Regions from separate parts of the Rahnella sp. CJA17(1/100) genome, predicted to be linked through region 1. Evidence: predicted binding sites of a transcription regulator. Region 1 holds the regulator's gene; the other holds the start of a gene.
What was found. Region 1 encodes LexA, which represses DNA repair genes until DNA is damaged. Its sites were predicted from a motif close to TNCTGTATGTACATACAGNA; they were not measured.

Region 2: the regulator LexA is predicted to act here: its motif matches at 3,093-3,112, upstream of AACU55_RS21535 (DNA translocase FtsK 4TM domain-containing protein).

What each region holds. Positions count from the first base shown of each region.
Region 1 covers NZ_CAWOJA010000083.1:211,558-219,368, reverse strand. The annotation lists gene plsB (glycerol-3-phosphate 1-O-acyltransferase PlsB) at 1-1,834, opposite strand, end outside; gene AACU55_RS24490 (diacylglycerol kinase) at 1,952-2,320, shown strand; gene lexA (transcriptional repressor LexA) at 2,440-3,048, shown strand; gene dinF (MATE family efflux transporter DinF) at 3,347-4,711, shown strand; gene AACU55_RS24475 (CsbD family protein) at 4,901-5,110, shown strand; gene zur (zinc uptake transcriptional repressor Zur) at 5,270-5,779, opposite strand; gene dusA (tRNA dihydrouridine(20/20a) synthase DusA) at 6,043-7,050, shown strand; gene pspG (envelope stress response protein PspG) at 7,243-7,479, shown strand.
Region 2 covers NZ_CAWOJA010000064.1:204,273-212,083, forward strand. The annotation lists gene AACU55_RS21535 (DNA translocase FtsK 4TM domain-containing protein) at 1-3,028, opposite strand, end outside; gene lrp (leucine-responsive transcriptional regulator Lrp) at 3,149-3,643, opposite strand; gene trxB (thioredoxin-disulfide reductase) at 4,376-5,344, shown strand; gene cydD (heme ABC transporter permease/ATP-binding protein CydD) at 5,493-7,259, shown strand; gene cydC (heme ABC transporter ATP-binding protein/permease CydC) at 7,262-7,811, shown strand, end outside.

The sequences.
Region 1 (7,811 bases):
TGTTGCGGTAATACGTCATCAGCACGGCCTGTTCGCGAGGCAGAACGATGATGTCGCCAATGTTGTCTTTCTCAACCTGGAACTTATTCATGTTCAGCGCGTGATCAAGTAACTGGTCAGCGGTCAGATCAGGCACCGTCGAATCCGCGTTGTAAGGCACGTTACGCAGCAATTGCAGATAACAGTCGATTTGCTCGGTCAGCTGTTCGCGTGTCAGTGAACGCTGACGGGAGGCCAGCAGCGCGGTACAACACAAGTTCATGGCATTGGCTGCCGCTGAATTGTTGATGCGCACCATGATCTGTTCTGCCAAATCCTGCACTGTCGGCGTCAGCCAGCTTGGACGTTGTGCTTCGATCGGGTCGATGGCTTCACGCCAGGTTGGCACGTTCTGGTTCAGGTAAGTGGTCAGATGCAGCGGCTCACCGAAGTTCACGTAACCCTGGCCGAGGTTACGCAGCTTGCGCAACCCGTTAAGCATTTGCGTCAGGCTTTCTTTCTCTTTGGTCGCACCGCGTAATTCTTTCGCGTACGTACCCACTTCCATAACGTGCTCATAACCGATGTAAATCGGTACCAGCGTAATCGGACGTGAACCGCCGCGCAGCATGGCCTGAATGGTCATGGCCAGCGTGCCCGTTTTCGGCTCCAGCAGACGCCCGGTTCGCGAACGCCCCCCTTCCACAAAGTATTCCACCGAATAACCGCGGCTGAACAGTTCGCCCAGATATTCACGGAAAACTGTCGAATAGAGCTTGTTGCCTTTAAAGGTTCGACGAATAAAGAACGCACCCAGACGGCGGAAAATCGGGCCAGCCGGCCAGAAATTCAGGTTGATACCGGCGGCAATATGCGGCGGTACCAGACCCTGATGATAGAGCACGTAAGACAGCAGCAGATAGTCCATGTGGCTGCGGTGGCAAGGCACATACACAATTTCCTGACCGTCCAGCGCTAACTGGCGTACACGCTCGGCATTATTAACGTTGATGCCTTTGTACAAACGGTTCCACGTCCAGCTCAGCACACGGTCAGAGAGGCGCACGGCTTCATAAGAGAAGTCAGCGGCAATCTCTTCCATCAGGGCGATGGCGTTTTGTTGGGCTTTTTCGTGGGAAATTTTCTTGCTGCGGGCTTCGTCTTCAATCGCTTTCTCAATGGCTTTTGAGGCCAGCAATTTATTGAATAAATCCTGACGTGCCGGAAGACGCGGACCAACCGCAGCCAGACGCTGACGGGAGAAATGCATCCGCGCCACACGTGCCAGTTTTTGAGCAATCGTCTTATCTGTGCCGTGTTCCGTCGCCATATAACGCAGGGAAACGGTATTGGAGAAACGGACGAAACTGTCCCGCCCCAGCCACAGCACTGCGAAAAATTTCTGGATACCGTTCAGCACGCGCAGATGCGGCGTGTCGTCCTGACCTTCACGGCCCGGTGCACGACCAAACATTACCGACACCGGCAACATCTGAATGTCTAAATCCGGATTATTGCGGTGCAAATCAAGGTAGTCGTGGAACAGCTTTACGGATTCCTGCTTCGGCGTGTAATAAGAGAATACGCGCGGGCCTTCGGCTATAAAGACATGGCTTGGTAGCAGGGTGCCGTCAATTTCCAGCGGAATAAGAGGATCAGGCAGATTCTGCGCCAGACATTGCGCACGCAACGTCAGCAAATCGGCTTTGGAATTATAAGGTAATACGTACAAAATCGGCCGCGTCGGGTCTAAATGCAACTCGGTAACCGGATCTGAAGGTATGACCTTGCTCTTTACCAGCAATGAGAGTGGTAAATTCAATAATGTGTAATAAAGTCTACGCCAACCTGACATAAAAACGTGAAGCCTCTTGTTAGCAATTTCGCCGCAAGGATACCAGAAAGATCCGTGGAGATCTGTGGTCATATAAAAGCTAAAATGCTGCAAACACTCTAAGGATCAGTACCCCAAATGGCGAACCAAGTCACCGGATTTACCCGAATTTATAAAGCGGCCGGCTATTCCTGGAAAGGATTCAAAGCGGCATGGCAAAACGAAGCGGCATTTCGCCAGGAGGCCAGCGTCGCTATCCCGTTAATTTTGCTATCTTTCTGGCTTGATGTCAGCACCATTGAACGTATCCTGCTGGTGGGATCCGTCGTGCTGGTCTGTGTCACGGAATTGCTCAACAGCGCGGTGGAATGTGCAATAGACCGCATCGGGCCTGAGTTTCATGTGCTTTCTGGTCGCGCAAAAGATATCGGCTCTGCTGCCGTACTTCTGACCATCATATTGGCGATTTTTGTCTGGGTCAGCATCTTTTGGTCGCGATGGTTCTGATTTGGAATCTGCATTCCAGGAATCAACGTTATGCCCTGTTTTTATTCAATCTTAGGTTTTCATTGACCGTTTAGCTGTATATACTCACAGCAAGACTGTATAAACAACCAGGGGGCGGAATGAAAGCTTTAACGACCAGACAACAAGAGGTCTACGACCTTATTCGCGATCATATCTCCACCACCGGTATGCCACCAACCCGCGCAGAGATTGCATCACGTCTGGGGTTCCGTTCTCCCAATGCGGCGGAAGAGCATCTTAAAGCGCTGGCGCGTAAAGGTGTTATTGAGATTGTTTCCGGTGCATCACGCGGCATTCGTCTGCTGATGGAAGAAGAAGAAGGTTTACCGCTGATTGGCCGCGTTGCCGCCGGTGAACCGCTGCTGGCGCAGCAACATATCGAAGGGCACTATCAGATCGATCCGGCAATGTTTAAGCCGAGCGCCGATTTCCTGCTGCGTGTCAGCGGTATGTCGATGCGTGATATTGGTATCCTTGACGGCGATCTGCTGGCCGTGCATAAAACGCAAGACGTGCGTAATGGTCAGGTTGTGGTGGCCCGTATCGATGATGAGGTCACTGTGAAACGCCTGAAAAAACAAGGCAGTGTGGTGCAGTTATTGCCAGAGAACAGCGAGTTTCAGCCGATCGTGGTGGATTTGCGCGAGCAGAATTTCAGCATTGAAGGCTTAGCCGTAGGTGTTATCCGCAACGGCGACTGGATCTGACCTTCGTACTTCGAGCTATCTCTGCGTTGGCTGCCTTCGCGAACCCCGGTCACATACTTGTGTATGCTCCCGGCGTTCGCTTAGTTGCCGCCTTGATATAACGCGAATTACTCGGTCAGATATGACTAAGTCAGAAATTGCTGTGTCAGATAGACAAGACTAAAACTAATTGAATATGGATGGCGGCCGCCTCTGGCATCCATGTGAATTCAAAGAGAAATGCGTTTCTCTCATCATCGCCCCTTTCGGGGCGATGTCATTTACAGGCATAACCTGAACCTCCGGCATGAGATTCTCTATGCAACATCATTCCCTGCGACACACACTCAAAAACACCTTTTTAAGCCCTGCCGATAAAGCGCTCTGGATGCTGGCATTGCCGATGATTTTTTCCAATATCACGGTGCCGCTCCTCGGCCTGGTGGATACCGCAGTGATCGGTCATCTCGACAGCCCGGATTATCTCGGCGGCGTGGCTGTGGGTTCGATGATCACCACTTTCCTTTTTATGCTCTTACTGTTTCTGCGGATGAGTACCACCGGCATGACCGCTCAGGCGCTGGGCGCGAAAGATAATCAGCTTCTGGCGCGTGCTTTTGTACAACCCTTCCTTCTGGCTGTGCTGGCGGGCGTCATTATTGTGGTATTCCGTCATCCGCTGATGGAGCTGGCGTTTCACATTGTCGGCGGCAGTCAGCCCGTGCTTGAACAGGCGAGGCTGTTTATCGAAATCCGCTGGTTCAGCGCCCCGGCTTCACTGGCGAATCTGGTGATCCTCGGGTGGCTGCTCGGCATTCAGTACGTTCGCGGGCCGGTGATTTTGCTGATTGCCGGGAATTTGCTGAATATCATTCTGGATCTGTGGCTGGTGATCGGGCTGGGCTGGAACGTGCGTGGCGCAGCCATGGCGACGGCAAGCTCCGAGTATTTCACGCTACTCATCGGGCTGTATTTCGTCTGGCGGGTGATGAAACGACGCGGTATCACCGGCGCAGAAATCACCTCCGCGTGGCGTGGTAATTTGCGCCGTCTTCTCGGGCTTAACCGCGACATCATGCTGCGCTCATTACTGTTGCAGCTTTGCTTTGCATCGCTAACCGTTCTGGGCGCGCGGCTGGGCAGCCACATTGTGGCGGTCAACGCCGTGTTGATGAACCTGCTGACATTTACCGCGTTTGCACTTGACGGTTTTGCTTATGCTATCGAAGCGCATTCCGGTGAGGCATTCGGTGCCCGCAACCGCGAAAAACTGCTGAATGTCTGGCATGCCGCGTGTCGTCAGGCCGGGCTGGTTGCGTTGTTTTTTGCTCTGATTTACGCGCTGGCGGGTGGGGCGATCATTGATGCGCTGACATCATTACCGGAATTGCGTGAGCTGGCGGACCGATATCTTGGCTGGCAAATTATACTGCCGCTGGTGGCTGTCTGGTGCTATTTGCTTGATGGCATGTTTATCGGCGCAACGCGTGGGCGGGATATGCGAAACAGCATGCTGGTGGCGGCGCTGGGGTTCGGGCTGACATTGTTCACTTTACCGCTGCTGGGCAATCATGCGTTGTGGCTGGCGCTGACGGTATTCCTCGGGTTACGCGGGATTTCACTGGGCTGGATATGGCGTCGTTACTGGCGGCATGACACATGGTTTTCGTCTCCGTCGCACTGATTTTTCAGCTATTTTCAAAGAAATAAGCGCAGCTTTGTCGTTATTTCATGCTTTAGATTAATCCTAATAGTGGTTTTTATCCCTGTTTAGGGAGGATTAATCGAGATTCTCTACTAACCTTTAAAGTGTTAAGGACGAGCTGCAAGACGAAATGCAGTTCATAAAACCCAAGGTAACAGGAGATATTTTATGAATAAGGACCAAGCCGACGGTAACTGGAAGCAGTTCAAAGGGAAAGTGAAAGAACAATGGGGCAAACTGACTGATGACGACCTGACAGTGGTTGAAGGTAAACGTGATCAGTTAGTCGGTAAAATTCAGGAGCGTTACGGCTATCAAAAAGATCAGGCCGAGAAAGAGCTCAATGAATGGGAAACCAAAAACAAATATCACTGGTAAGACGCGACTCCCCCTCGCGTGCCAGTGACGTATCCTGAGATTTAGCTGCTCCTACCCGGAACGCTTCAGGATACGGGTACACGGATGTACCCAACCTCTTCTCTGTACAAAACATCCCCCCTCTTACGAGTCACCTTCAAAACCTTAAAACCCGATTATTCAGCGTTTTTTCACCACAATACTGTGGTCGTGATCGCAATGGTCATGGCTGTCGCAGGTTTCTACTACTTTGCATTCTGCACATAAGCCATGCGCTTCAACGACGGAATGGCGAAGCTCAAATCCGGATTCTAATGACAGTTTTGCCAGACGCTCTTCAATGCCGTCGGTGGTTTTTTCGGTAACTAACCCGCAGCGGTCGCAGATAAACAGCGCAGAAGTATGACTTGGCTCTTCAAAATGATGGCAGAGAACATAGCTGTTTGCGGATTCAACACGGTGAATAAATCCCTGTTCCAGCAGAAAATCCAGCGCCCGGTAAACGGTCGGTGGTTTCGCCTGAGGTTCGCTTACGCGCAATAGATCCAGCAAGTCATAGGCGCTGATCGCACCGGGTTGTTGCGTCATCAGGCGCAGTACTTCCAGCCGCTGCGGCGTCAGGCGAACATTGCGCTGCTGGCAAAGTTCTTCAGCTTGTGAAAGTAATTTTTCCGGATTATTCAGGGTCATAGCAACGGTCTCTGAGCGCAGATTGGAATGAATAGGCCACATCATGCGACCACCGATGATTTTATCATGCTTGCACCAAAACGACGAATTATGCGCCATTCAGATGTGATGCAACGTCGGCATCCGCCTGCTCAGCGGCACAAGATGCCGAATCTTTGTTCTGTGGTATAATCAGCGATTACCTTCCCTCTGGCGCGAAGCCGGGGGGAGCGTCACGAACCCCTTCAGCGAATGTCAGGCCGATGTCAGAAACTCAACACGTAATGCCCCAGACCACTCCCTTTTCCGCCCAGCGTTTTTCCGTTGCGCCGATGCTTGACTGGACCGATCGCCACTGCCGCCATTTTCACCGGCTGATGACCGGCCAGACGTTGCTGTATACCGAAATGGTCACGACCGGCGCCATTATTCACGGCAAAGGGGATTATCTCGGGTTTGGCGATGCAGAACATCCGGTGTCTTTGCAGCTTGGTGGCAGCAATCCGGCTGATCTGGCGCATTGCGCAAAACTGGCGGAAGAACGTGGTTATGACGAAATTAACCTCAACGTCGGTTGCCCGTCAGATCGCGTGCAGAACGGCATGTTTGGTGCCTGTCTGATGGGTCAGGCGTCGCTGGTGGCTGACTGCATCAAAGCCATGCGCGACGTAGTCTCAATTCCGGTCACGGTTAAAACCCGAATCGGTATTGACGATCAGGACAGCTACGAATTTCTGTGTGATTTCATCCGTCAGGTTTCAGAAAACGGCGGTTGCGATACCTTCATTATTCATGCGCGTAAAGCCTGGCTTTCGGGCCTCAGTCCGAAAGAAAATCGTGAAATTCCGCCGCTGGATTACCCGCGCGTATATCAGCTTAAGCGTGTTTTTCCGCACCTGACCATGGCAATTAACGGCGGTATCAAAACCCTCGAAGAAGCCAAAATGCACCTGCAATATATGGATGGCGTGATGGTGGGGCGTGAGGCTTACCAGAATCCGGGCCTGTTGCTGAATGTGGATCGCGAGCTGTTCGGCTCTGATGCGCCGCTGAAAACCGGGCCGGATATTATCCGCGCGCTGTATCCGTATATCGAAGCGGAGCTGAGCAAAGGTACTTACCTCGGTCACATCACCCGCCATATTCTTGGTCTGTTCCAGGGTGTGCCGGGCGCGCGTCAGTTCCGTCGTCATCTGAGTGAGAATGCGCATAAAGCCGGCGCGGGCATCGATGTGGTCGAACAGGCGTTGCAGATGGTTGCTCAGCCGCAGGAAGTGGTGGCACAGGCATAAAAACAGGGTGAGTAAAATCACTATCTGTTAGTCAAATTTACTATCTTTTCGCAGGCCATTCGTGCCTGCGAATTATTTTTTCCTTATCATTCAATCAATTATTTATCCCATCACACTGGCATGTTTCTTGTAATGGTTAATGCGTGTTTGGACGCTACGTCTTATCGCACATGGCTTATTAAGGAGCACCCGATGCTGGAAATTCTCTTCGTGCTTGGTTTTTTCTTTATGCTGATGCTGACCGGCATTTCTTTACTGGGTATGGTTGCGGCGCTGGTCGTGGCATTTGCTCTGATGATGTTGGGTGGGTTTTTGGCGATTGTTGTAAAAATGTTGCCGTGGCTGCTTTTGGCCGTGCTTGCGGTCTGGATTTACCGGACATTTTTCCGGCCTGATGAGCCAAAATACCGTCGCCGTCGCTTGCCGTAATAACAGCTTCACTTTATCGGTTTCCGTAACTGCATGAAATGATGGGGATTGCTGACCGTATTCTGAGCGCAAAAAAATGTAACCGTTGCAGTGATAACTTTTGCTTATGTGCTAGCGATCACAAGCTAGATCAGAATGTGCGGTCAAAATGCATAAATCATATTTTTTAACATGGGTGACTGTTAGGATGGAATTCATTGGCAGCCAGCAGGCTGTAAACCGAATTCATCAAGTCCGCTGAGGCACACAATAGTCGCTTAAGTGACATCGCCCTGTGGATTTACCCGGCAGTACCCTACAGCAGTACCCGTCTGAAATCAGAGGTCGTCTGA
Region 2 (7,811 bases), on a different contig from region 1:
GATCCAGAATGGTCCGGGAGTCAATTTTACTCGAAACTGTGAAAGCAATTCGGGTCGGAATGTTGGCTTTAATCAGACCGGTAATAACATCGACAGAAGGACGCTGGGTCGCCAGAACCAGGTGAATACCTGCCGCACGGGCTTTCTGGGCCAGGCGCGCAATCAGCTCTTCAACTTTTTTACCCACGGTCATCATCAGGTCGGCAAACTCATCGACCAGCACCACGATAAACGGTTCTTTCTGCAGATACGGCGGCTCAGCAGCCATGCCATCGCCCGGCTTCCAGAACGGATCAGGAATGGGACGTCCCATCGCCTCCGCTTCCAGAACACGTTCATTGTAACCGGCAAGGTTACGCACACCCAGCGCCGACATCAGTTTATAGCGACGTTCCATTTCACCGACACACCAGCGCAGCGCATTGGCTGCATCTTTCATGTCAGTAACGACTTCGGTCAGCAGATGTGGAATACCTTCATACACCGACAATTCGAGCATTTTCGGGTCGATCATAATGAAGCGCACATCTTCAGGTTTAGACTTGTACAGCATACTCAGGATCATGGCGTTAACGCCGACGGACTTACCGGAACCGGTCGTACCGGCCACCAGCAAGTGAGGCATTTTCGCCAGATCGGCGATAACCGGCTCACCTGAAATATCTTTACCCAGCACAATTGTCAGCGGCGACGTACTTTCTTTAAATTTCGCACAGTCCAGCACTTCGCGCAGATATACCGTCTGGCGCTTCTTGTTTGGTAATTCCAGGCCGACATACGGTTTGCCCGGGATCACTTCCACAACACGCACCGCAACCGCAGACAATGAACGGGCAAGGTCACGCGAAAGGTTAGAAATACGTGCAGCTTTCACGCCCGGCGCCAGATCCAGTTCGAAACGGGTAATTACCGGCCCCGGCAATTTCCCCACGACATCGGCTTTAATGCGGTAATCATTCAGACGCGCTTCGATCAGATTTCCCATCTGTTCCAGCGCGAACTCATCCACAGGCTCAGCTTCAGCCGGCGGTGAGGTCAGCAAATCCAGTGATGGCAGCGGTGTGGTCGGTTTCACCAGCGGCTGCTCATTACGCATAAGGAACGGATGGATCAGGCTATCCATATCAGGCTGCGCCGATGGCGAAGACTGTCGTGGAGCCTCATATTCCTGCGCATGCTGTACGGGCTCAGAAGACGTAGCGCGCTGATAAGGTTGTTGTGCAAACGTTGCAGGCTGCGGTTCTTCTTCCGCTTGTGCCGGCAATGTAAACAGCGGTTCAGAAGGCGTATCGTCCACCAGGTCAGCCATTGGTGAGAAGCTGAATGCATCATGCTGGCTGAGTTTCATGGCCGCAGCGGCAAAATCATCAGCAACAGCCGGTAATTCAGTCTGCTGATTTTGTGAATGGTGATGCTGTACCACGCCACTTAGCGGTTCGACATCCTGCTGATAGCGGGCCTGCTCACGCGCAGCAAACGCATTGCGCAATTCGGCTTCCTGCAAGGCAGTTTCTTCATCAGGTTCATTTTCAGTGACCGCATCGCCATAGCGCTCTTGTTGCTGAGCGGCAAACGCCTGCTGCAATGCTGCTTCCTGTAGCGCTTCTACGTCTGCCTGGATCTGTGGATCGCTATGCGTCGCAGACTGTGCCTGTTCCTGCTGTTCTGCCATACGCTGAGAAGGCAGCTTGATGCCATACGAGGCCAGCTCACGGCGTGTAGGTATACGCACCGGATTAGGACGCGGCAACTCAGGGCCAAAGCCTTTTTTCACCTGTGGATTTTCATCGCTCACAGCACTGAAGGCTGGCATAAAGGTGTTACCAGCGGAAGATGCCGTGGACTGCCCTGCCTGTGCAAGGCCGGTCGCCAGTGCTGCGGTGGCCGCCACGCTGGCCGCCTGAGCGGCATCAGGCACTGCTGAACTGAAATCAAACGGAGAACGGGAATGCTCCACGGCAGTTTGCCAGTTGCCCAGACTTGGACCGTCTTCCTCTCTGCGCTCAACTGGCGCTGGTGAAGGCGATTGCTGAACGGGCTGCGGATGGCGCGGCACTGGTGTTTCTTCCGGGATCTCGAAATTGTATAACGGCGGAATGGCCGTTGCCGGTGCTGGCTGCGGTGAAATATTAGCAACCGGCGGCTCAGCCGCATAAGGATCCGCTGCCTGTACCGGTTCAGCAACAGCCGCGCTCGCAGCAGGTGCGGTAGCCTCAGAAGAGGCCTGCGCCACAGGTTCATTCACCGAAGGCGCAGAGAACAGCACGTCATCTTCATCAGCTTCGGAAGCGGCGGCAGTTGCAGGAGCCGCTGCAGCAGTGACGGCCGGCGCGACTTTAGCAGCCGGTTTTGCGTCATCGTCTTCCAGTAGCGGAGCGTCCTCCTCGTCGTAATCATAATCATCGTCACGACGGGACCGGTTGGTCACGATATTCGTTACACCCAGCACGGCACCACCGATCTTTTCGGCGATCGTCAACCAGGACCAGCCGGTAAATAAGGTCAGGCCCGCAGCCCAGACGCATAACAGCACCAGAGTCGCCCCCACATTATTAAAGTAAGGTGTCATCGCGGTACTGAGCAAACTGCCGATTACACCGCCGGAAGCGAAGTAATACAGGTCATCAACATTGACGGCAGCAAGACCACAAGACGTGACAATGAGCGCCAGCGTGCCAATAAGGCGCAGCGAAAGGGCAAAATAATCGACGAAATCCTGTTTATCCCGCTGACGGAAAGCCGCCCAGCAGAGACACAGAATAATAGGTGGAATAGCGTAACCAAATACGCCAAAGATGAAGAACAGCGTGTCGGCCATCCATGCACCTACACCACCGCCCCAGTTATGAATTGGCCCATGCCAGGCTGTCTGAGACCAGCTTGGATCAGAGGGGTTAAAACTCACCAATGCCGCCATTAAATAAGCAGCAAAAATCGCTACCACAACCAGCAAAGCCTCCAGAAGACGGCGGCCATTGCTCAGTTTTTTCAGGGTAACTTCTTTATCTTCTGTATATTCCTGGCTCAAGAAAGGCTCTCCAGGTTCCTGTGAACTGAGAAAAAGCAACAGCGCCGAGACTCCCCGGCGCCATAGCTGTATAGATACACAGGAGTGTAGCTAAAATGACAAGGTTTTGCACCAGAACAATTACCGGGTCTTAATGACCAGGCGATTTGTCTGTTTCACTTCTTCCATCACCACATAGGTGCGGGTGTCGTTAACACCTGGCAGACGAAGTAAAGTCTCACCTAACAGCTTACGGTAAGCAGACATATCAGGTACGCGGGTTTTCAACAGGTAGTCGAAGTCCCCTGAAACCAGATGACACTCCTGAATATCTTCGAGTTTTTGTACTGCCGCATTGAACTGTTCAAACACATCCGGGGCGCCGCGATTGAGGGTAATCTCAACAAATACCAGCAACGATGCGTCCAGATAATGCGGGTTGAGCAATGCAGTATAACCATTGATGAAGCCCTGACGTTCAAGACGACGAACGCGCTCCAGACATGGAGTTGGAGATAATCCCACACGTTTGGAAAGCTCGACGTTTGAAATCCGGCCATCCTTTTGCAATTCGTTGAGGATGTTACGGTCAATACGGTCGAGATCTTTTCCCGGACGTTTTTTGTTGTCTACCATTATTATTGTCTCTCTGCTGTCCTTCCCTGCACCTGCCATACCCCAGCCAACTTCAATGTCTAAGGGTTGTCCCAAGCGAAGACCCGATGATTAAGGTTTACGCATCCAAAAGCCGTGTTGATCCCCTGTCAAAAGGAACACGGCCATAAAACGGATACTCAAAAGAAATAACCTTGTGAAATTAATAGATTGAAAACCACCAACCTGATTCACTAAACCCTGCTGCAACATAAAAACCAAAAAGCAATACCAGGACGGGTCCGTAGCAGCCAATTGCATAAATTCAAGTCACAGACAGGCAGTTAATTTCTTCTTCCCCTGATGTTTTCGCAAATGCACAGCGGATTGTCAAAGTAAAAGAAGCAAAATCAGAAGAACGTGCCAGATTGAAAAGCGGACGCCCCCTTTTTAGCTGTCTTTTATCTATGAACAATAACAACGCATCTCACCCATTATTTCGGCCAAATCCCTACAAAGAATCCTGAATTGTGGCTAAATTAACGCGTTCTGATGAACAACGTTCACAACGATCGGTCGCCGGAATGCTGGTTTTTCATCCTATCCATCAAACAGTTATCTGCCTCATCAATATTGGCGAAATCCTTTTTACGCGGGTTAAGCAGTAAAAACTATCAGACAAATCGTTAACAACATCTGAGTTTACTTTTTTTACTGCGCCGTTTTCCCTACAATCGGTTTATCGCTTGTCGCCATCGCGGAGATGAATTACGCATGAGTACGGTTAAACACAGTAAGTTATTGATCTTGGGTTCCGGTCCGGCGGGTTATACCGCAGCGGTTTATGCTGCGCGTGCAAACCTCAATCCGGTATTAATTACCGGTGTGGAAAAAGGCGGTCAGCTGACCACCACTACCGAAGTGGAAAACTGGCCAGGCGATCCGGAGGGCCTGACCGGTCCGGGCTTAATGGAACGTATGCATGAGCATGCCACCAAATTTAATACTGAGATCATTTTCGACCACATCAACAAAGTCGATTTGCAGAACCGTCCGTTCCGCCTGACTGGTGACAGCGGTGAATACACCTGTGACGCGCTGATCATCGCAACCGGCGCTTCAGCACGTTATATCGGTCTGCCTTCTGAAGAAGCTTTTAAAGGTCGCGGCGTGTCAGCCTGCGCAACCTGTGATGGCTTCTTCTATCGCAACCAGAAAGTCGCGGTTGTCGGCGGTGGCAACACCGCTGTTGAAGAAGCTCTTTATCTGGCCAATATTGCCTCTGAAGTGCATCTGATTCACCGTCGTGACAACTTCCGAGCGGAAAAAATTCTGGTGGACCGTCTGAATGACAAAGTGGCCAGCGGCAATATCGTTCTGCATACCCACAAGACCCTGAATGAAGTGGTCGGCGATCAGATGGGTGTGACAGGCGCGAGCCTGCTCGACGTGCGCACTGATGAGAAATCGCAAGTGGATGTGGCGGGCGTGTTCATTGCTATCGGCCACAGCCCGAATACCGGCATTTTTGAAGGCCAGCTGGAACTGAAAGATGGCTACATCAAAGTGCAGTCCGGCTCTCATGGCAACGCCACCCAGACCAGTATTCCGGGCGTCTTCGCAGCAGGCGATGTTATGGATCATATCTACCGTCAGGCGATCACTTCTGCCGGAACCGGTTGTATGGCCGCACTGGATGCAGAACGCTATCTGGACGGTTTATCTCAAGCCCCGGATTTATAATCACGCCTGCGGCTAGTTATCGGACCAAGAGTCCATACAAAGAGTAACGAATAAGGCGGCTTAATTGCCGCCTTATTGTTTTCAGTGTTGAGCCAAGCATGTAACATGAGCGCCCTCCCATCCGGATTGCTGCACAGACTGATGCCTGATGAATAAAACACGACAACAAGAACTTATCCGCTGGTTAAAACAACAAAGCTCACGCGCCAAAGGCTGGATCCGTCTGTCTATGATGCTGGGTTTACTTTCCGGTTTGCTGATCCTCGCGCAAGCCTGGCTGATGGCCGGATTACTGCACAGCCTGATCATTGACCACACACCGCGTGACGCCCTGCTGCAAAGTTTCCTGTTAATGGCGCTGACGTTTGTTCTGCGCGCTGTGGTCACCTGGCTGCGTGAACAGGTGGGCTTTATTTGCGGACGTGTTATCCGTCAGGAAATGCGCAAGCTGGTGCTGGATCGTCTCGAGAAGCTGGGACCTGCCTGGATCCAGGGAAAACCGGCGGGCAGTTGGGCCAGCATTATTCTTGAACAAATCGAAGATATGCAGGATTACTATTCCCGTTATCTGCCGCAGATCGCTCTCGCAGGTATTATTCCCCTCCTCATCCTGGTCAGTATTTTCCCGATTAACTGGGCCGCCGGGCTTATTTTGCTGGTGACAGCGCCGCTGATCCCGCTGTTTATGGCACTGGTCGGTATGGGGGCCGCTGATGCGAACCGTCGTAACTTTGTCGCGCTGGCGCGTCTGAGTGGGAATTTTCTCGACAGCCTGCGCGGTCTTGATACGCTTCGCCTTTTCCATCGCGGCACGGCGGAAATCGACCAGATTAAGCGTTCAACTGAAAACTTCCGCGCCCGCACGATGGACGTTCTGCGTCTGGCCTTTTTATCTTCCGCTGTACTCGAATTCTTCGCTTCTATTTCTATCGCCGTTGTCGCGGTTTACTTCGGCTTCTCCTATCTCGGTGAACTCAATTTTGGCAGTTACGGCACGCCTGTGACCTTGTTCGCCGGCTTTCTGGTACTGATACTTGCCCCTGAGTTTTTCCAGCCTCTGCGTGATCTGGGCGCGTTTTACCACGCCAAAGCGCAAGCCATCGGCGCAGCAGAAAGTTTAGTCACGTTTCTGAGCGCAGAAAGTGCCGATATGGGTGACGGCGAGCAACCCTGGCCAGCCGGGCAGACAGTGGCACTGGCAGCCCGCGACGTCATTATTCAGTCACCGCAAGGCAAAACGCTGGCCGGTCCGTTAACGTTTAGCATTCAGACCGGACAACGTATCGCGATTGTCGGCCTGAGCGGCGCGGGGAAAAGCTCCCTGCTCAACGCCCTGCTGGGCTTCCTGCCTTACCAGGGTTCCCTTACTGCCAGCGGTATTGAACTGAAATCATTGCGTAGTGACGAATGGCGTAAACAGCTGAGCTGGGTGGGCCAGAACCCGTATCTGCCCGAACTTACCCTGCGCGCCAACATTCTGCTTAATCAGCCGGAGGTCAGTGACGAACAGCTTCAGTCCGCCATTGAACGTGCGTATGTGAATGAATTTCTACCCTTGTTACCGCTGGGGCTGGAAACTGAACTGGGTGACAGTGCTGCGCGGTTATCTATCGGACAGGCGCAACGCGTCGCCGTTGCCCGCGCCCTGCTCTCACCATGCAGTTTGTTACTGCTCGATGAGCCGACCGCCAGCCTGGATGCGCACAGCGAAAAACGAGTGATGAGCGCGCTGAGCGAAGCCTCAAAAGCGCAGACTTCACTGCTTGTAACGCATCAACTGGAAGATACCCGTGACTACGACGAAATCTGGGTGATGGAGAAAGGCCTGATCGCTGAGCGTGGCACCTTCGCGCAACTGGTGGCTCAGAACGGTTTATTCGCCAGTCTGCTTTCCCGGCGGAATAAGGAGCTTTAATGATGAAAACCCTTCTGCCTTATCTCGCCCTGTACCGCCGCCACGGGTTCCGTCTGTCACTGGGTGTCATTCTGGCCATCGTCACCTTACTGGCGAGCATCGGCCTGCTGACGCTCTCTGGCTGGTTCCTGGCAGCCTCGGCAGTGGCCGGTGTCGCCGGTTTATACAGCTTCAACTATATGCTGCCCGCAGCCGGTGTGCGCGGTGCTGCGATATTTCGTACCGCAGGCCGCTATGCTGAACGTCTGGTCAGCCACGACGCGACCTTCCGTGTGCTGGCGCATTTGCGGGTGTTTACATTCACAAAAATTCTGCCGCTGTCACCGGGGGGGATTGCACATTTCCGTCAGGCTGACCTGCTTAACCGCCTGGTCGCCGATGTCGATACGCTCGATCACTTATATCTGCGGGTCATTTCTCCGCTGGTGAGTGCGCTGGTGGTGATCATTCTGGTGACCTTCGGCCTGAGCTTCCTCGACGTGAAACTGGCGCTGACGCTGGGCGCGATTATGCTGGTGCTGATGCTGCTCCTGCCGGTGATTTTCTACCGCG